DNA from 4 places in the Variovorax sp. RO1 genome. Region 3 is predicted to be linked to each of the others. Evidence: predicted binding sites of a transcription regulator. Region 3 holds the regulator's gene; each other region holds the start of a gene.

Region 1 (5,050 bases), on a different contig from region 3:
CGGTACTCGCCCTTGGGCAGTTCGGTGTTGCGCGCGGCGGTGATGAACTCGCAGAGGTTGCCCCAGCCCTCGGTGTCGTTCGCGATCACCACGAGCTTGAAGCGCTCGAAGCGGAACTCGCTGCCGAACAGCAGGCGAAAGGCGGGGTTGCGCGGAATCGGCGGTTCGTCCGGGTGCTCGCTTTCGTGCGCGTCCAGCTTCGCCGGCAGGTCGCGCAACGCAACATGCGCGCGCACGATGCCGGCCACGGAGCACTCGTCGGTGATCGCCAGCGCCGCGTAGCCGAGGTGGTAGGCGCGCTCGACCACCTCTTCGGGCGTCGAGGCGCCGCGCTGGAAGCTGAAGTTCGTGAGGCAGTGCAGCTCGGCATAGCCGGGCAAGCCCGGCGCCGGCCGCAACCGCTGCGGCAGCACATGCACCTTGGCGGGCAGGCGCTTGCGCTCCTCCTTGCCGCTCAGCTCAGGCATAAAAACCTTGCAGGTACCAGCGCACCTCACCCGACGAAAAGCGCGTGGCGGGCCGCTCGCGAAAGATCCACACCAGGCCGGCCTCGGGGCTTTCGGCCACGTAGTAGTCGCGCATCGCGGGCTGGCCGCCGTCTTCCTCGCCGCCCCACCAGCCGGCCTCGACGCGCTGCGGCCCGACCAGCTTGCGCAGCGGCCCGCAGTAGCACGGGCGCTCGCCGTCCATCTCGAGCCGCAAGGGCTCGGGCAGCAGCCAGGGCGGATAGATCGCATCGGGCTGCGAGGCAGCTTTGTCGCGGGGCGCCGCGGCCTTCTCTTTTTGCAATGCGGGCCTCCACAGCTGCTGGCGCTCGGGCCGGTGGTCGGCCTGCGCGACCGGCACCAGCACCTGGTCGGCGCCGAGCCGCACGCTGAGCCGTTCGACCATCTCGTGCAGCTTGTCGCCCTTGCGGTTGTCTTCGGGCAGGAAGCTGGTGCTGGCGCCGGCCAGCGGATCGGTTTCGAGCGTGCGCAGCTTCAGCCAGCTCACGGGCGCGGCCAGCGTGGTGAGCGCGAGTTTTTCGGACAGCAGGCGGCGCAGGTGCGCCATGTCCTGCGTGGGCTCGGCCGTGCGCACGGTGAGCTGCTGGTGCGGCGGCAGGGTCACGCCGTTGAGGCGCCGCAGGTCGAGCGTCCATTGCAGCTCGAGCGCGCGCGCGCCGCGCTGGCGTGCGCGCAGCCAGATCTGCAGCGCCGAGAGCAGGCGGTTGGCCGACCACATGAGTTCGGGCCCGGTCTCGGCCAGCGCGGGCAGTTCGAGCTTCTGCTCGAACACGTCGGGCAGCGTGAGCCAGGCGTGGGTTTCGGGGCGCAGGCCCCAGGCGATGTCGAGCGCCTCTCGCAGCCCCACGCCGAAGCGCCGCGTGAGGCCGCCGCGCGGCAAGGCGGCCACATCGCCCCAGGTGCGACAGCCCAGGCGCGCGAGCAGATCGAGGTGGCCGCGCGCGGCCGTCAGCGTGTCCAGCGGCAGGCCGGCCGGCACCTCGGCGGGCCGGTTTTCGTTGCGCGCGAACAGGCGCAGCCGCGCCAGCGCGATCAGGCTGGTGGCGCCTTGGGCGCCGAGCATGCGCGCGTCGGGCACGGGGTTGAGGGCCAGCAGCTGGCGCATCAACGGCGCGCGGCCGCCCCAGAGGCGTTCGCAGGCCGAGACTTCGAGCATCAGCGCCTCGTCCTGCCAGGCGACGTGCGGCGTGAACTGCAGCGCCCACCAGCCCAGGGCCTCGGGCGTGGGCATGTCGGGTGCATCGCCTTCCTCGGCTTCAGACGACCACTGCAAGGCGATCCAGTGCATCCGGGCCTCCTTTCCACGCATCGATGCGCACCACCGTGGCTGACGGCGCAGAGGCCGGTGTCACAGACGCCTGCGGCTGCAGGCGCAGCTGGCGCCGCACGCGGGCAGCGGCCAGCAGCGCGCTCATGCGGGCGTTGCGTGCCGGCACCCGCACCGGCGCGGCCAGCGGCGGCCCCCGGCGCTTGAGGATGTGCAGCGCGATCTGCGCCGGGTCGTCCGCGCAGCGCTCGGCGCGCAGGCGCAGCCGCGCGGGCGAGGCCGACAGCGCCACCGACTCGGGCCGGCACACGAACAGCAGCACCTCGTGCTGCGCCGCGGCCAGCTGCAGCCGCCGCAGCTCGCCCACGCGGGCCTGTGGCAGCCAGGCGACGACGGCGGCGATCTCGGCGCAGCGCAGCGCCTGCTCGCAGGCCCACAGTCGCGCGGCCGGGGCGTCGCTGCGCACGCACATCAGCGCCTCGACCGGCAGGCCCTGCGCCCCCAGCGCGGCGCCGCAGGGTTCGTAGGGTGCGCCGACCAGCACCACCGGCCCGCCCCGCGCCTCCACGGCCTGCGCCAGCGCGGGCAGCAGCAGGCGCCAGACGTGGGCCTCGGGCGTGGCCTGCAGCAGCTCCGTCATCGCGCCCACGGGCCAGCCGCCGCCGGGCAGCTCGGCGTCAAGCGCGGCATGGCCGGTGGCCACGACCTGTGCATCCGCCAGGCCGAGTTCGTCGGCATGCCAGACGCCGCGGCCGGCGACGGTGGAAAAGGAGTCGAGGAAAGGGAGGCCCATGATTGCAACTGTTAACTGTATTTTTATACAGTATTTCCCGGGTCGCAACCAGAGATCGATTTACCTGCGAAGGCCAGCGCCTTAAGATCGGTTTGTTAACAATTTGTGACCATGATCCACAAAAAGATTCAATTGCTGGCTTCGGCCTTCGCCGCCCTCGCTTTCACGGTGGCCCCCGCCGCCCAGGCGCAGACCGCCAAGCCGCTGCTGATCGGCCAGACCTACGTGCAGACCGGCCCGCTCGCGTCGCTGTCAACCGAGCCGCTGGTGGGCATTCGCGCCATGTTCACCGCGCTGAACGCCAGCGGCGGCATCAACGGCCGGCCGGTCGAGCTGCGCCAGCTCGACGACGCCTACGACCCCGCCAAGGGCGCCGAGAACGTCAAGGCCTTCGCGCGCGACGGCGCCGTCGGCGTGCTGATGCCCATCGGCACCTCGTCGGCGGTCGGCGCGCTGAAGGCGGCCAACGAACTGAAGATTCCCGTCGTCGGTCCGTACACGGGCGCGGGCCCGGTGGTGAAGTTCAGCGAGTTCGGTTTTCCGGTGCGCATCAGCTTCGACGAGGAATACAGCCGCATCGTGAACCACCTGTTCACCATCGGCCTGTCGCGCATCGCCTTTGCGCACAACGACAACCCCGGCGCGCGCTCGGCGATGGAGAGCACGCAGAAGTTCATTGCCGAACGCGGCGACAAGATGGTCGGCAGCGTGGCCATCAAGAACGACGGCTCCGATGCGGCCGAACGCGCCTCGGAGCTGGCCAAGCTCAAGCCCAAGGCCGTGGTGCTGTCGGCCACCAACGACGTGGCGGCCAAGTTCATCTCGGCCTACCGCGCGGTCGGCGGCGAGACGGCGTTCTATTCGTTCTCCTTCCTGAACGGGCAGAAGCTCTTCCAGGACATCAAGAAGGACGCGGCCGGTGTGGTCATTTCGCAGGTCGTGCCCTACCCGTGGAACAGCGCGATGCCCGTCATCGCCGAGTACCAGGCGGCGATGAAGAAGATCGGCGCGACCGAGTTCAGCTACGCGAGCCTGGAGGGCTACGTCACCGCCAAGGTCATGGTCGAAGGCCTGAAGCGCGCGGGCGCGAACCCCACGCCCGAGTCGCTGCAGAAGGGCCTGGAGTCGTTCAAGACGCTGGACCTCGGCGGCATCGCCGTGTCGTACCGGCCCGGCGAGCACCGCGGGCTGACGTTCTCCGAGCTGTCGATGCTCAAGGCCGACGGGCGCTACCTGCGCTGAGGCCTTCCACTCGCGGGCCTCGCGGGCGCAGAATTTCGTTCGTGACGACGCCCTTCACGAACGAGCCCCACCTTCTCGCCATGACACGCGCGCAGCTGCTGCGGCTCGGCGCGGCCCTGTGCGCGGGCGCCGCGCTCCCCTCCTTCGCCCAGCAGCAACCGAGCAGGCCCGCGATGCAGATGACCACCCGCCCCATTCCCTCCACAAAGGAAGCCCTGCCGGTCATCGGCTGCGGCACATGGATCGGATTCGACCAGCGCCCCGGCACCGACGAATACCAGCGCCTGCCCGGCGTGCTCGAGGCGCTCTTCGCGGCCGGCGGCACGGTGATCGACAGCTCGCCGATGTACGGCCGCTCCGAGGAAACCACCGGCGAACTGCTGGCCGCCGCCAAGCCGCGCACCCAACCCTTTCTCGCCACCAAGGTCTGGACCTCGGGCCGCGAAGCCGGCATCGCGCAGATGGAGCAGTCGTTCGCGCGGCTGCGCACCAAACAGATCGACCTGATGCAGGTGCACAACCTCGTCGACTGGCGCGCGCACCTCGCCACGCTGCGCGGCTGGAAAGACAAGGGCCGCGTGCGCTACCTCGGCATCACGCACTACACCGCCTCGGCCTATGACGAAGTCGAGGCCGTGCTGCGCGCCGAGACGCTCGACTTTCTGCAGATCAACTACTCGCTCGACGCGCGCGAGGCCGAACAGCGCCTGCTGCCGCTCGCGGCCGAGCGCGGCGTGGCGGTGATCGTCAACATGCCCTTCGGCGGCGGCGGTTTGCTTCGGCGCCTGCGCGACAAGCCGCTGCCCGCCTGGGCCGGCGAGATCGGCTGCACGAGCTGGGCGCAGGTGCTGCTGAAGTTCGTGCTGAGTCATCCGGCCGTGACCTGCGCGATCCCCGGCACGAGCCGCGCCGAGCACATGGCCGACAACGCCGCGGCCGGGGCTGGGACAGGCACCTTCCCCGATGCGGCGTTCTGGCGCCAGCATGCAGGCACGCTGGGCCTGTGAACCTCAGCCGAAGAACTTCACCAGCTGCGCGTTGACCGCGTCGGCGCGCTCGTACTGCACCCAGTGCCCCGCGCCGTCGATCACCACGCCTTCGCGGTCGGGGCCTTCGCTGGCCAGTTGCGCCACCAGCGGACGCGGATCGGCGGTGACATCGAACTCGCCCCACAGCAGCAGCGTCGGCACGGCCAGCGTGTCGATCGCGGTCTGCAGCCCGCCCGAGAGCGACACCTCCTTG
Region 2 (5,050 bases), on a different contig from region 3:
GCGCATGGAAATCTCTTCTCCTCTTCTTTCTGGCGGGGGCTCAGTCGGCGCGGCGCCGGGCCGTCACCATGGCGTAGTCGAAGTCGCGCCAGAACATGCCCAGCGCGAGCGCGCAGTAGCTGGCCACGATGTGCTTGCGCCGCCAGGGGCTGAGCTTGCCGCGCGCCTTCCAGAGTTCGGCCAGCGTGAAGCGCGTGGCCAGCACCGGGATGTGCAGCGCGCTCGGTGCCACGCGCCAGCGCAGCGACGTCACTTCGATGTCGTCGAAGCCGTGCGTGCGCAGCGCGGCGACGAAGTCTTCGCGCACGGCCAGCGTGGGCACGGCCCAGCTGTCGGCCCACAGGCGGTGCAGCCAGCCCGCGAGGCGGCCCGGCTGGCGGCGCAGCAGGAAGCCGTCGACCACCACCAGCCGCGCGCCGGGCTTGAGCAGCCGCGCGGCTTCGCGCACGAAGTTGGCCTTGGCGGTGCCTTCTGCATAGCAGGCACTTTCGAGTGCCCAGGCGCCATCGGCCTGGGCGGCGGGCAGGCCGGTGCGCGTGTAGTCGGCCTCGACGTGCGCAACGCGGTCGGCCACGCCGGCCCGGGCGTCGAGCCGCGCGGCGATGCCGTTCTGCACCGGCACGTTGGTCACGGTGACCGCATGCAGCGCAGGGTCGTCGTCGACCAGCGTGCGCGAGGTGGCGCCGGCGCCGCAGCCGAGGTCGAGCACGCAGCGCGGGCCGGTGGTGGCGGTGTCGAGCTGCAGTGCGCGACCGACGGTGCGGTTCATCTCGATCAGCATGCCTTCGCGCCGCAGCGGGTTCAGGCCCAGGCGCCAGAAGCCGAAGTGCATGTTGTAGCTCGGGCTCCAGGCGCGGTAGTCGTCGGCGACCTCGGTGAAATAGTCCTGCGTGTCCTCGCGGCTCACGTGGCCTTCGACCGCGGGCGGCGTGGGCCGCGCGGTGCCGGGCAGGCGGAAGTCGGGCTGGAAGACGTCGGGCATCGAAACTCCTTCAGGCGATGTGAGTTTTTTCAGAGCTTGCAGTGGTCGTCGGCGCAGGTGGTTGGCGCGATCGCACCGTGCCCCGCGAGCCGCAGCACCAGCCAGCGCGGCAGCCGGTAGCGGTTGCGGGCCAGCACCGCGTAGGCGCGGTCGGCCAGCCGGCCGATCACCGGCAGATCGAGCACCGCGCCACCGGCCGGCAGGCCCACCGCGGCGCGGCAGGCGCGGATGGCGTTCACGCCCACGCGCAGTTGGCCAGCCGCATCGACCGCGTGCAGTGAACGCATCAGCGCCTCGCGCGGCGCCGGGCCGTTCGCGAAGCCGACGGGCGAGCAGTCGATCAGGCGCAGCCGGCCAGCGCTGTCGCGCGCCTGCATGGCGCCCATCTCGGCCGTGCACAGCGGGCAGGTGGCGTCGAAATAAACCGTGAGCGGGTAGGTGGCGGGAGCGAAGCGGGTCATGACGTTCTTGGTTCTCGATATTTCAGTCAAAACAGAAATAAGAAGGCAAAAAAAAGGACGCTGCCTTTCTCAGATCATCGGCAGGCTGGCGTGGTGCGCGTCGGGGTCGTCGCCCTTGTCGGGGGGCGGTGGCGGTGCGGTGTCGCCGCGCACGAACTTCTGCACGCTGGCGCCGAGCGTGAGCACCTTGTCGAGCGTGCCGGGCGACAGCCGCAGCATCTCGTCGGCCCAGGTGGCGAGCTTGGTCATGAGGTCCATGGTGGAGCGGATGCGGTCTTGCGCATCGGGCGGCTCCTTCTGGAAATCGGGGCTGGAAACGATCTCGCGCAGCACGCGGATGGTGGGGTCGAACTCGCGCTCCTTGCGCTCGCGCACCACGGTGCGGAACAGTTCCCACACGTCGACGCTGGTCTCGAAGTAGTCGCGCCGGTCGCCCAGCGTGTGGGTGACGCGCACGAGGTTCCAGGCCTGCAACTCCTTCAGGCTGTTGCTGACGTTGGAGCGGGCCACGCCCAGCGTTTCCGACAGCTCTTCGGCGTGCATCGGCTTGCCATGGGCGAACAGCAGGGCGTGGATCTGCGAGACCGTGCGGTTCACGCCCCACATGGAGCCCATCTCGCCCCAGTGCAGGACGAACTTGCGTTGAATGTCGGTGAGTTCCATGGCGTCGAGTTTAGGAATTCCTAAATTTCTGTCAAGACAGAAACAAAAAAATACTGCACGGCAGGATTAAAAGTGAAATACTGTATGAATAAACAGTTGTTCGACTTGTTTCCTGCCTCCTTCCAAGGACTCGCCATGCCCGCCGCCCAGGTTCCCATCCACATCATCAAGGGCCGTGGCGCGGCCACGCGGCTCGCGCACCGGTTCTCCAAAGACGAGCGCGACGCCTTCGACGACGGCTGGGGCACGCTGGAAGAGGGCGAAGCCGAGGCCGCCGAACTGCTGCCGCTGGCCACCGAGGTGCGCTTCGAAGACGTGAAGTCGGTGCTCAGCAGCAACGAGTCGCCCGACATTCCTTTCGACCGTTCGCTCAACCCGTACCGCGGCTGCGAGCACGGCTGCATCTACTGCTTTGCGCGGCCCACGCACAGCTACCTGAACCTCTCGCCCGGCCTCGACTTCGAGACCAAGCTCATCGCCAAGCGCAACCTCGTCGAGGTGCTGCGCGCCGAACTCGGGCGCAAGAGCTACCGCCCCAGCAACCTCGCCATCGGCACCGCGACCGACTGCTACCAGCCCATCGAGCGCGAGCTGCGCCTCACGCGCGGCGTGATCGAGCTGCTGAGCGAGGTGCGGCATCCGTTCGCGCTCATCACCAAGTCGAGCGCCGTGGAGCGCGACCTCGACCTGATCGCGCCGATGGCGGCCGACCGGCTCGCGGCTGTGTACGTCACGATCACAACGCTCGACGGCGAACTGGCGCGCAAGCTCGAGCCGCGCGCCGCCGCACCGCACCGGCGGCTGCGCACCATCCGCACCCTGGCCGAGGCCGGCGTGCCGGTGGGCGTGAGCGTGGCGCCGCAGATTCCGTTCATCACCGAAGACATGGAGCAGGTGCTCGAAGCCGCCTGGGAGGCCGGCGCGCGCAGCGCCTTCTACACCGTGGTGCGGCTGCCGTGGGAGGTGGCGCCGCTCTTCAAGGAATGGCTCGAGCTGCACTACCCGCAGCGCGCCGAGCGTGTGATGGCGCGCATCCACGAGATGCGCGGCGGCAAGGACTACGACGCCGACTTCGCCACGCGCATGAAGGGCAGCGGCCTGTGGGCCGACCTGATCCACCAGCGCTTCCAGAAGGCGACGAACCGGCTGGGCTTCAACCGCGAGCGGATTGCGCTCGATACCTCGGCCTTCCGGCCGCCAGGCGCGCAAGGGCAGGGCAATCTGTTCTGAGCCCGGACGCCGCTTACTCGATGACTTCGGGCCAGTCCGTATGGAAGAACTGGCCTTCAGGCTTGTCGACCCGCTCGTACGTGTGCGCCCCGAAGAAGTCGCGCTGCGCCTGCAGCAGGTTCGCGCTCAGGCGTGCCGTGCGGTAGCTGTCGTAGTAGGCCAGCGAGGCGCTGAAGGCCGGCACCGGAATGCCGTTGCTGACCGCCAGCGCCACCACCTCGCGCCAGTTCTGCTGCGTGCGGTTCAGCAGGTCCTGAAAGAACGGGTCGAGCATCAGGTTGCCCAGCGCCGGGTCGGTGCGGAAGGCGTCGGTGATGCGATTCAAAAAGCGCGCGCGGATGATGCAGCCGCCGCGCCAGATCGACGCGATGCCCGCCAGGTCGAGCTTCCAGCCTTTCTTCTCGCCCATCGTCTGGATGAGGTCGAAGCCCTGCGTGTAGCTGATGACCTTCGAGGCATAGAGCGCGTCGTGCACCTTGGCCACGAGGGCCTGCTTCTCGATCGACAGCGCGGGCACCGGCCCGTGCAGCAGCTGGCTGGCCGCGACGCGTGCCTTCTTCTGCGACGACAGCACGCGCGCCTCGACCGCGGCGTTGATGGTGCTGATGACCACCGCGTTCTCGGCCGCGTTCAGCAGCGTCCACTGGCCCGTGCCTTTCTGGCCGGCCTTGTCCAGGATGAGGTCGACCACCGGCTGGCCGGTTTCCGGGTCTTTCTGTTCGAGCGCCTTGGCGGTGATCTGGATCAGGTAGCTCTGCAGCTCGCCCTCGTTCCACTCGTTGAAGATCGCGGCCATCTCGTCGGTCGTGAAGCCGGCGGCCTTGAACAGGCTGTAGGCCTCGCAGATCAGCTGCATGTCGCCGTACTCGATGCCGTTGTGCACCATCTTCACGTAGTGGCCCGCGCCGCCCGGGCCGATGTGAATGACGCAGGGCTCGCCGTCCACCTTGGCCGCGATGCTCTCGAAGATCGGCTTCATCACCTCCCAGGTCGAGAGCGGCCCGCCGGGCATGATCGACGGCCCCTTGCGCGCGCCTTCCTCGCCGCCCGACACGCCCGCGCCGATGAAGCGCAGGCCCTTGCTCGCGAGGTAGGCGTCGCGGCGCTCGGTGTCGGTGTACAGGCTGTTGCCGCCGTCGATGACGATGTCGTCCTTGTCGAGCAGTGGGATCAGCTGTTCGATCACCTGGTCGACCGGCGCACCGGCCTTCACCATGATCTGGATCTTGCGGGGCTTGGCCAGGCTTTGAACGAATTCTTCGAGCGTCTTGGCGCCGACCAGCTTCTTGCCGGGGTTGGCGGCAATGAAGGCCTCGGTGGTGGCCTCGGTGCGGTTGTAGACGCTGACCTGGAAGCCGCGGCTTTCCACGTTCAGCACCAGGTTCTGTCCCATCACGGCCAGGCCGATCAATCCGAAATCGCTTTGCTTGCTCATGTGTGCCGGGCCCTTCGTGCGTGTGCGGTTGGAAAAAAGTAGCCGGTCATTGTGCCGGGCACCTGTGCGGCGCGGCGTCGGAGGGCGTCTATACCCGCTTGGCAAACGGGTCGGGGCTGGCTATGTTGGCGGGATGACCTCCGCCGCCATGTCCGCAACCCCCGCAGCGATCCACACCTGGTCGACCGACGCGGTGCCGCCGCCGCAGCGGCTGGACTACTGGATCGGCGCGATCTGCGAGGGCTTTCTCGAGATGGATGTGACCAGCCCGCAGGCCGG
Region 3 (5,050 bases):
CGCGGCCTGGGGCGTGAAGATGGCGGGCGCGATCACCGTGAGCATGCGCACCGGCAGCAGCGCGCCGAAGCTCGGCATGAGCGCTGCAACCACGTGCCACGCGGCGTACCAGAGCAGGGTGAGGGCGAGCAGCTTGCGGCGGTCCCAGCCCGCGACCGCGGCGGCCAGCAGCGGGGCGCCCAGGCACATCACGAAGGCGGCTGCGGTGATCAGCTGGCCTGCGGTGGCGACCTTGATCGCCAGCGAGACGCTGATTTCATTGAGGGTGCCGGGCACGACCATCACGCCCGTGCCGATCACGAAATTGCCGGCCAGCAGTGCCCAGAGCGCGCCTCGCTGCGGCGCGGGCCGGCTCATGCGTTCACCGCCGGACCTGCAGCGCGCCGGGGTTCACGATGTTCGTGGGGTTGCCCTTGATGAAGCTCACGACGTTGTCGAACGCCTGGCCGAAGTAGCTTTCGTAGCTTTCCTGCTCGACGTAGCCGATGTGCGGCGTGCAGATGCAGTTCTCGAGGCGCAGCAGCGCGTGGCCCTGCAGCGGCGGTTCGCTCTCGAACACGTCGATAGCCGCCAGCCCGGGGCGTCCACGGTTGAGTGCGGCCAGCAGGGCATCGGCCTCCACCAGCTCGGCGCGCGACGTGTTGACGAACAGCGCCGTCGGCTTCATGCGGGAGAGGTCTTCGAGCTTGATGAGGCCCTGGGTGTCCTCGTTGAGCCGCAGATGCACCGACAGCACGTCGGCCGCGGCAAAGAATTCGTGGCGGTTCTGTGCCACCTGGAAGCCGTCGGAGCGCGCCTTGGCGCAGCTGGCCTCGCGGCCCCAGATCACGACCTGCATGCCGAAGGCCTGCCCGTAGCGCGCCACCAGCTGGCCGATGCGACCGTAGCCCCAGATGCACAGCGTCTTGCCCTTGAGCACCGAGCCCATGCCGAAGTTCGGCGGCATCGACGCCGACTTGAGGCCCGACTGCTGCCAGGCCCCGTGCTTGAGGTTGCTGATGTACTGCGGCAGGCGGCGCATGGCCGCCATGATCAGTGCCCAGGTGAGCTCGGCAGGTGCCTGCGGCGAGCCCGAGCCTTCGGCCACCGCCACACCGCGTTCGGTGCAGGCCGTGACGTCGATGTGGCCGCCGACGCGACCGGTCTGGGAAATCAGCTTGAGCTTGGGCAGCTTCTCGATCAGTTGGCGGGATATCTGGCTGCGCTCGCGGATGAGCACGATGACGTCCGCATCCTTGAGGCGAACCGACAGTTGGCCGATGCCCTTGACCGTGTTGGTGTAGACCTTGGCGGCGTACGCGTCCAGCTTGGCAGCGCACTGCAGCTTGCGCACGGCGTCCTGGTAGTCGTCGAGGATCACAATGTTCATGGCATGCCATTGTGCCTCGCAGCATTGGCAGGTCGCACGTGTGAACGTTTGGATACCCGGTGCCCGATGGCGCCCGGGAGGCCTGTTTCAGGCCGTTGGGGGTGAATCCGCCGTGCTCATGGGGAGTGCGCAGGTCGCGCAGGCACGGCGGCTTCGTTCGCACTTTCTCAGTGCAGATGGCTGGGGCGGTGCGTGCCGCTGCCGGTTTCTGCAGCTTCCAGTGCGGCGAGTCGTTCGAGTTCGGCGCACACGTCGGCCATGCGGCCGGAAATCACGACCCGGTTGGCGCAGCCGCGCTGCGAGCCTTGCCGGTCGACCACGCGGACCACGCGCAGCGGGCGGGCGGGCGTGGCAGCAGCGGATGGCGACGTGGCCGGCGTCGGGCTGCCGGCGGTGCGCGCCGTGCAGGCCGGGCGAATGGCCACGTAGCGCAAACCAGCGGCAGCGTCGCTGCTGTCACCGCGTGACGGGCGGCGGGCGGGCATCCAGCGGGTGGCCAGCGATTGCAGGGGCGACCAGAAGTCGGCGATAGCGAGGAGGGCGATTCCCATGTGAACTCCAAAAAAGTATGAGGTTGAACACAGGCAGGATTTCTTGAGTCGGCCGCAACAGGGTGATGGCGACTTCGCGCCATACGCCCGCCACCTGTCGCGGCCGGATGAGGTGCTGCTGCCAGTGGGCAGCAAGCCCGGGGCCTACATCAGCATCGTGTTGCGGATGAGGCCGACCGCGAGGCCTTCGATTTCGAAGGGCTCGCCGGGCTGGACGATGATGGTCGGGTAGTCGGGGTTCTCGGCGTGCAGCTCGATCACCTGCTTGTTGCGCTTCAGGCGCTTCACGGTGACTTCTTCGCCCAGGCGGGCCACCACGATCTGGCCGTTGCGCGCTTCCTTGGTGGCCTGCACGGCGAGCAGGTCGCCGTCCATGATGCCGGCGTCGCGCATCGACATGCCGCGCACCTTGAGCAGGTAGTCGGGCTGGCGCTGGAACAGCGTGTTCTCGACGTAGTAGGTCTGATCGACGTGCTCTTGCGCGAGGATGGGCGAACCGGCCGCGACGCGGCCGATGAGCGGCAGCGCGAGCTGGGCCATGCCGGGCAGCGAGAGCGAGAACTGGTTGCCTTCGCGGTGGCGCGTTTCGTGGAGCGAGCGCAGCGCATCGCCCTTGAGGCGGATGCCGCGCGAGGTGCCGCTGACGAGTTCGATGACGCCCTTGCGGGCCAGGGCCTGCAGGTGCTCTTCGGCGGCGTTGGCCGACTTGAAGCCCAGCTCGTTGGCGATTTCGGCGCGCGTGGGCGGCGCACCGGTGCGTGCGATGGCGGCCTGGATCAGGTCCAGGATCTGCTGCTGGCGGGCGGTAAGCTTCACTGCGAACTGCATAGTGGTTTCCTTGCGGCACTGGCTAGATATCCAGTACCTGTATTTTTAACCAGTTTTCAAAAGTTGACAAGCCATGACTCATTCCTCTTCGTCCGAGACGCGCCGCGTGGTGGTGTTGGGCACCGGCGGCACCATTGCCGGCAAGGCCGCCAGCAGCGGCGACAACATCGGCTACACGGCGGGGCAGGTGGGGGTGACCGACCTGCTGGGCGGCATCGAGGCACCGACCGGCGTGACGCTAGTGGCGGAGCAGGTCGCGCAGCTCGACAGCAAGGACATGGACGCCGACACCTGGCGCCAGCTGGCCGCGCGCTGCGCGCACTGGCTGGCGCAGCCCGATGTGGCCGGCATCGTCGTCACGCACGGCACCGACACGCTGGAGGAAACCGCTTTCTTCCTGCACGCCGTGCTGGCGCCGGCCAAGCCGGTGGTGCTGACGTGCGCGATGCGTCCGGCGACGGCCTTGTCGCCCGATGGTCCGCAGAACGTGCGCGACGCGCTCGTGGTGGCTTCGACGCCGGGCGCGCAGGGCGTGACAGTGGTGTGCGCGGGCACGATCCACGGCGGCCTAGACGTGCAGAAGGTGCACACCTACCGCCTCGATGCGTTCGCGTCGGGCGATGCGGGTCCGGTGGGCTATGTCGAAGAGGGCGGGGTGCGGCGTGTTCGCGCGTGGCCGCAGGGGACGTCGGCCGATGCTGCACGGTTGGATGCGGTGTCGAAGCCGTGGCCTCGTGTCGAGATCGTCATGAGCCACGCGGGCGCGAGCGGTGCGATCGTCGAGGCGTTGCTGCTTCCGTCTGCCGAACCCTTGCGCGGGCTGGTCGTGGCCGCGACCGGCAACGGCACCGTGCACCACGCACTGGAAGCCGCGGCACTGAAGGCGCAGGACGCTGGCGTGGCGGTGCTGCGCGCCACGCGCTGCACGAACGGACGCATCCTCCCGAAGCCCGGTGACGGGCTGCGGGATGCGGGCGCACTCACGCCGGTGAAGGCGCGGGTTGCGCTGGTGCTGGAACTCTTGGGAGTGGCCGCCCTGCCGGAGTCGGAGGGCGGTTAGGAGAGAGGCTGACGGGGTCGTCAGCCTCTGAATCAGCTGTTCAGTGCGGCGAGCGCGCGCTGCGTGATCTCGTCGACCGTGCCCACACCCTGGATGGCGCGGTACTTCGGTGCGGCGGACGGATCGGCCTTGGCCCAGGCCGAGTAGTAGTCGACCAGCGGACGGGTCTGCTGGCTGTAGACGTCGAGCCGCTTGCGCACGGTCTCTTCCTTGTCGTCTTCGCGCTGGATCAGCTCTTCACCAGTCACGTCGTCCTTGCCTTCCACCTTCGGCGGATTGAACTTGACGTGGTAGGTGCGGCCCGATGCCGGGTGTGAGCGGCGACCGCTCATGCGTTCGATGATGTCGCCGAAGGGCACATCGATCTCGAGCACGTAGTCGAGCTTCACGCCGGCCGCCTTCATGGCGTCGGCCTGCGGAATGGTGCGCGGGAAGCCGTCGAACAGGAAGCCGTCGTTGCAGTCGGGCTGCGCGATGCGTTCCTTCACGAGGTTGATGATCAGGTCGTCGCTGACCAGCGCGCCCGAGTCCATGATCGTCTTGGCCTGCAGCCCGAGGGGGGTGCCGGCCTTGACGGCGGCGCGCAACATGTCGCCGGTCGAGATTTGGGGAATGCCGTATTTCTGGCAGATGAAGGTCGCTTGCGTGCCTTTACCTGCTCCGGGCGCGCCCAGCAAAATAAGTCTCATGGTGTCCTCGGAAGGTTCTTAGATTTTGTGTCGCGCCCCATGCGCACCCTCAGGCGCGCCGAGGCGGAATTGCGTCGAGGATAGCATGCGTGCCCGTGACAAATTGCCGCCGTTCCCCTCGGGAGCGGCGGGCAGTTCAGGCAAGCGCGTTGGCCGCGAAGACCGCGCGCACGCGCGCTAGGTCTTCGGGCGTGTCGATCCCGGGGCCCGGGGCGACATCGCTCACATGCACCGCGATGCGGTGCCCGTGCCACAGCGCGCGCAGCTGTTCGAGCGCTTCGGTGGCTTCGACAGGCGCAGGCGACAGCAACGGAAATTGCCGCACGAAGCCCGCGCGATAGCCGTAGATGCCGATGTGGCGCAGCGGTGCCGGGCTGGGCAGCACCGAGGGCGCCGCGCCGCCTGAAGAACCGTCGCGCCACCAGGGGATCGGTGCGCGGCTGAAGTAGAGCGCATGGCCCTGTGCATCGAGCACGGCCTTGACCACGTTCGGGTTCATGAAGTCGGCCAGCGAATCGATCGCGTGGACGGCGGTACTCATCGCGGCCTGCGG
Region 4 (5,050 bases), on a different contig from region 3:
GCGACTCCGTGGCCCAGACCGGTGGAGCCGAGGCGCTCGCGCGCAAACAGGCTGTCGGTGATGAGGGCACGTCCCAGGCCGTGAAGGCTTTCGAACAGAAGACCAGCTTCTTCGAAAGCACGTTTCTTGCTGGTGGCGTCAACGCTCACGAGCACTTGAGCGGGCGGCAGGATGGACGCGAGGCGATTCATGGTGGGGTCAGGGCGGGGGCGATTATGCACCTCCTCGGTAAAAACCCCCAGTCCCCCTAATTACTTTCGTCTACATGTGTTGCCAAGAGGCGTCGCCTCCTCTGGAGGCCTTTGCAAAGCCCCACCAATGTGGTCGGACAAACAAAAGGCCGCCCGAAGGCGGCCTGAGATGCGGGGCGCGGGGCCCGGCGTTTACATCACGCGCTTGGGTGCCACGTGATGGTGGTCTTGCAGGCGATCCTTGTGGCGGACCACCTGGCGGTCGAGCTTGTCGACCAGCTCATCGACCGCGGCGTAGAGATCAGCGTGGCTCGATTCCGCGAACATGTCACTGCCCTTGACGTGGATGTTGCATTCCGCCTTTTGGCGGCGTTCCTTTTCCTTCTGCTTTTCCACCGTGAGGATCACCTTGACATCGACCACCTGGTCGAAATGTCGCGTGATCCGGTCCAGCTTGCTCGTGACGTAGGTGCGCAAGGCAGGTGTGACGTCGAGGTGATGACCGCTGATCGTCAAATTCATGAATGACCTCCTGAGAATTGACGGTTGGGGAAATGACCGCGCTCCGGGATGAAGCGTGGCCGGCGAAACAGGTGTGGGGGAGAACGGGAGAAGAGGAAGAAAGAGGTGAGAAAGGGGGCGGTCGGATTCACTATGCCCAAGCTGTCACGGTATTGCAATACCGGGGCTTGCCCGAGTGACGGGCTGGTGTATTGCATGCCCCAATCCGCTATTGATTCCATAGCTACCCCCGTGCAGGGGCATGCGGTTGCGGCGCTTTGGAAGCAAGTGTTTCCACGCAGCGCGTGCAGTGCCCCTCTCGCGCGAAGGGCCGGCCCGTTCAGCGCCAGGCGGCGCGCATGCGGTTGCGCAGGTCGATCACTGCAGCCGGCGGCGGCACGGCAGGCGGCAGCACCGGGGGCGGCGGCCAGGTCTGCAGCTCGAAGCCTGCCAGGTCGGACTCGGTGATGAAACGGGTGCGGTTGGCGTACAGGTGCCGGTCGCCGCGCGCCGCCTGCTGCGTGATGTGAAAGCGCTGCGGCATCACCAGGTGCAGGTGGTCGCGGGCCCGCGTCATCGCCACGTAGAGCAGGCGCCGCTCTTCTTCCAGCTCGTGCGCGCCCTGCGCCACGTCGGCCGGCATGCAGCCGTCGACCACGTTGATCACATGCACCGAGTTCCACTCCTGGCCCTTGGCCGAATGGATGGTCGACAGGATCAGGTAGTCCTCGTCGAGCAACGGCGGGCCGGGCCGGTCGCTCGTGGCTTCGGGCGGATCGAGCGTGAGTTCGGTAAGGAAGCGTTCGCGCGAGCCATAGCCGCCCGCCAGCCGCGCCAGCTGCTCGACGTCGGCACGCCGCACGCCCGAGGTGTCTTCGTACAGCCGCTCCAAGTGCGGCTGGTACCACTGCATCGCGACTTCCACGTCGGCCGGCCACTTCAGCGACGGCTCGCGCAAGGCGGCATAGGCCTGGGCGAAGTCGGCCCACTGTTCGCGCGCGGCCGACGGCGGCACGAAGTCGCGCACGGCCGCGGCCGGGTCGGCCGCCTGGTCCATCGCGTCGAGCAGGCGCGTGCCGGTGGCCGGGCCCACGCCGGGAATGAGCTGCGTGACGCGAAAGCCCGCCATGCGTCCGCGCGGGTTCTGCGCGAAACGCAGCACCGCGAGCAGGTCCTTCACGTGCGAGGCCTCGAGAAACTTGAGCCCACCGAACTTCACGAACGGGATGTTGCGCCGCGCCAGCTCCAGTTCGAGCGCCGCGCTGTGCGACGAGGTCCGAAACAGCACCGCCTGCGACTTCAGCGCCAGCCCGCCCTCGCGGTGCGCCAGGATCTTGTCGGCCACCCAGCGCGCCTGCCCGGCCTCGTCGGGCACGAGCACCAGCACCGGCTTGCCGGCCGAGGGCTTGTCGGTCCACAGCGTCTTGGCGTGCCGCTCGGCGGCCTGCGCGATGACGCGGTTCGACGCGTCGAGGATCGGCTGCGTCGAGCGGTAGTTGCGCTCCAGCGTGACGATGCGCGCCTCTTGCGAGAACTGCGAGGGAAAGTCGAGGATGTTGCGCACCGTGGCGCCGCGGAACGAGTAGATCGACTGCGCGTCGTCGCCCACCACCGTCACGCCGCGCCCGTCGGGCTTCATCGCCCGCAAGATCGCGGCCTGCAGCAGGTTGGTGTCCTGGTACTCGTCGACCAGCACATGGTCGAAGCGCGCGCCGACATGCGCGGCCAGCGCGGGCTCGGCGACCATTTCGGCCCAGTAGAGCAGCAGGTCGTCGTAGTCGAGCACGTTCTGCTGCTGCTTGGCCTCGACGTACGCGCCGAACAGCGTCTTGAGCTGGGCCTCCCACTCGGCGCACCAGGGAAAGCTGTCTTTCAGCACCTCGGCCAGCGGCGCGCGCGTGTTCACGCAGCGCGAGTAGATCGACAGGCAGGTGCCCTTGCGCGGAAAGCGGTTGACCGTGGACGACAGCCCCAGCTCGTGCCGCACCAGCCCCATGAGGTCTTCGGCGTCGCCGCGGTCGTGGATGGTGAAGTTCTCGTCGAGCCCGATCTGCGCGGCGTACTCGCGCAGCAGCCGCGCGCCGATGCCGTGGAAGGTGCCGGCCCACGGCAGCGCCGGCGGGCGCTCTGACTTCAGGCCCAGCACACGCGCCAGCACCTGGCCGGCGCGGCGCTCCATTTCCTGCGCGGCGCGGCGCGAGAAGGTGAGCAGCAGCAGCCGCTGCGGATCGACCCCGCCCGCGATCAGGTGCGCCACCCGGTGCGCCAGCGTGCTGGTCTTGCCCGACCCTGCGCCGGCGATCACGAGCAGCGGCCGGTGGTCTTCGCCGACCGCCGTACCCACGCCGTGCTCGACCGCCGCGCGCTGGTCGTCGTTGAGCGCGGCAAGCGCCGCGGCCAGACGCTCGGCTTGCGTCTTCGGTGCGGTGGAAACAATGGGGGGCGCAGCGGTCTGCATGGGCACGACTTTACTGTATGTCCGTCCAGTCCGAGTGCCTTGCCGCCCAATGGCCAGTGACATAATCGCGCCTCGCTGCAACCGGAGACTCCCCATGGAAACCGCCCCGTCTCGGCAGCTTTCAACTCCCTTCCGACGCCGCGCATGATGTACTGACGCCGGGTCTGCGGGAATTGAAAGCGCCCCTCCCTCGCCCATCGTTCAGTCATTCCCGGGAGTGAGCCCATGCTCAATATCTTTACGCTCGCCAACGGCCGCCTCGTCCAGGAAGAGATCGAGTCGCTCGAAGAGCTCTCCAAGTTCCAGCCGATCTGGGTCGATCTCGAGTCGCCCACGCTCGAAGAAAAGCGCTGGATCAAGCAGTACTACGGCCTCTCCATTCCCGAAGACGCGATGGACGAGGACATCGAGGAATCGGCCCGCTTCTACGAAGAAGACAACGGCGAGCTGCACATCCGCTCCGACTTCTTGATCGACGACGACGAAGACCCGCGCACGGTGCGCGTCGCCTTCATCCTCAACCAGCACAACACCGACCTGCGCAGCCGCGGCGTGCTGTTCTCGATCCACGACGAAGACGTGCCCGTGTTCCGCCTGCTGCGCATGCGCGCACGCCGCGCGCCGGGGCTGATCGAAGACGCGAAAGAAGTGATGCTCAAGCTCTTCGACGCCGACGCCGAATACTCGGCCGACACGCTGGAGAACATCTACGACGAGCTCGAAGTGGCCGGCAAGAAAGTGCTCTCGGGCAACGTCACCGACGAGCTGGCCGGCGAAGTGCTCGGCCTCATCGCGCGGCAGGAAGACTTGAACGGCCGCATCCGCCGCAACGTGATGGACACACGCCGCGCCGTGAGCTTCATGATGCGCAGCAAGATGCTCAACGCCGAGCAGTTCGAAGAGGCGCGGCAGATCCTGCGCGACATCGAATCGCTCGACAACCACACGGCGTTTCTCTTCGACAAGATCAACTTCCTGATGGATGCGACCGTCGGTTTCATCAACATCAACCAGAACAAGACCATCAAGATCTTCTCGGTGGCCAGCGTCGCGCTGTTGCCGCCCACGCTGATCGCGAGCATCTACGGCATGAACTTCAAGTACATGCCCGAGCTCGACTGGCAGGGCGGCTACCCGTACGCCCTGGCGCTGATGGCAGCGAGCGCGCTGGGGCCGATGTGGTACTTCCGCCGGCGCGGCTGGCTCAAGTAGGTCCGCGTACCGGGTGCTAGAGTGACTGTCGGCTGGCAGTTGACCTGGAGAGCCCCGTGCGCAGACTTCGTTTCCTCACCAATCGCCACCGCGCGCCGTCGACGAACACCGCGCTCGGCCTGTTGCTGGCCTTCAATGCCGGCGCCGTCAATGCGGGCGGCTTCCTCGTGCTGCACATGTACACCTCGCACATGACCGGCTTCGCCTCGCAGTTGGCGGATGGCATGGTGCTGGGCAACCTCACGCTGCTGTTGAACGCGGTGGGCGCGATCCTCGCGTTCGTGAGCGGCGCGGCGGTCTGCGCGGTGCTGGTGAACTGGGCGCGACAACATCGGCTGCATGGCGTGTATGCGCTGCCGCTGCTGCTGGAGGCCGCGCTGATGTTCCCGTTCGGGCTCGCCGGCGCCATCACGCTGACCTGGGCCACGCCGTTCGCGGTGCCGCTCACAGTGCTGCTGCTGTCGTTCATCATGGGGCTGCAGAACGCCGTGGCGTCGAAGACCTCGGGCGGCAGCACGCGCACCACCCACATGACCGGCAACATCACCGACGTGGGGATCGAGCTGGGCAAGATGCTCTACTGGAACCGGCGCGCGCCGTCCACACCGCTGCCGGTGCGCCACGACCGCAGCCGGCTGCGCCGCTGCGGCGGGCTGGTCGGCATGTTCGTGCTCGGAGGCGCGGTCGG

Evidence for each region. The regulator LexA, encoded in region 3, represses DNA repair genes until DNA is damaged. The targets are predictions, from matches to a motif close to ACTGTATNNNNATACAGT.
Region 1: a site for LexA is predicted at 2,581-2,598, ahead of imuA (translesion DNA synthesis-associated protein ImuA). Genes of this name have one in related genera too.
Region 2: a site for LexA is predicted at 2,186-2,203, ahead of CY658_RS21240 (PA0069 family radical SAM protein). Genes of this name have one in related genera too.
Region 4: a site for LexA is predicted at 3,163-3,180, ahead of CY658_RS28365 (ATP-dependent helicase). Genes of this name have one in related genera too.

Annotation. Positions count from the first base shown of each region.
Region 1 covers NZ_PKMT01000009.1:35,367-40,416, forward strand. Annotated here, with positions in the region: gene CY658_RS29815 (error-prone DNA polymerase) at 1-467, opposite strand, end outside; gene CY658_RS29820 (Y-family DNA polymerase) at 460-1,794, opposite strand; gene imuA (translesion DNA synthesis-associated protein ImuA) at 1,763-2,566, opposite strand; gene CY658_RS29830 (ABC transporter substrate-binding protein) at 2,678-3,808, shown strand; gene CY658_RS29835 (aldo/keto reductase) at 3,889-4,815, shown strand; gene CY658_RS29840 (alpha/beta fold hydrolase) at 4,819-5,050, opposite strand, start outside.
Region 2 covers NZ_PKMT01000004.1:196,953-202,002, forward strand. Annotated here, with positions in the region: gene CY658_RS21220 (polyketide cyclase) at 1-6, opposite strand, end outside; gene CY658_RS21225 (SAM-dependent methyltransferase) at 41-982, opposite strand; gene CY658_RS21230 (thiol-disulfide oxidoreductase DCC family protein) at 1,012-1,443, opposite strand; gene CY658_RS21235 (GbsR/MarR family transcriptional regulator) at 1,513-2,106, opposite strand; gene CY658_RS21240 (PA0069 family radical SAM protein) at 2,242-3,336, shown strand; gene gnd (decarboxylating NADP(+)-dependent phosphogluconate dehydrogenase) at 3,350-4,771, opposite strand; gene CY658_RS21250 (helix-turn-helix domain-containing protein) at 4,920-5,050, shown strand, end outside.
Region 3 covers NZ_PKMT01000006.1:325,081-330,130, forward strand. Annotated here, with positions in the region: gene CY658_RS26615 (MFS transporter) at 1-357, opposite strand, end outside; gene CY658_RS26620 (D-2-hydroxyacid dehydrogenase family protein) at 362-1,369, opposite strand; gene CY658_RS26625 (hypothetical protein) at 1,537-1,920, opposite strand; gene lexA (transcriptional repressor LexA) at 2,065-2,748, opposite strand; gene CY658_RS26635 (asparaginase) at 2,822-3,808, shown strand; gene adk (adenylate kinase) at 3,841-4,497, opposite strand; gene kdsB (3-deoxy-manno-octulosonate cytidylyltransferase) at 4,634-5,050, opposite strand, start outside.
Region 4 covers NZ_PKMT01000008.1:12,615-17,664, forward strand. Annotated here, with positions in the region: gene CY658_RS28355 (PTS sugar transporter subunit IIA) at 1-191, opposite strand, end outside; gene hpf (ribosome hibernation-promoting factor, HPF/YfiA family) at 384-713, opposite strand; gene CY658_RS28365 (ATP-dependent helicase) at 1,033-3,150, opposite strand; gene corA (magnesium/cobalt transporter CorA) at 3,376-4,362, shown strand; gene CY658_RS28375 (YoaK family protein) at 4,419-5,050, shown strand, end outside.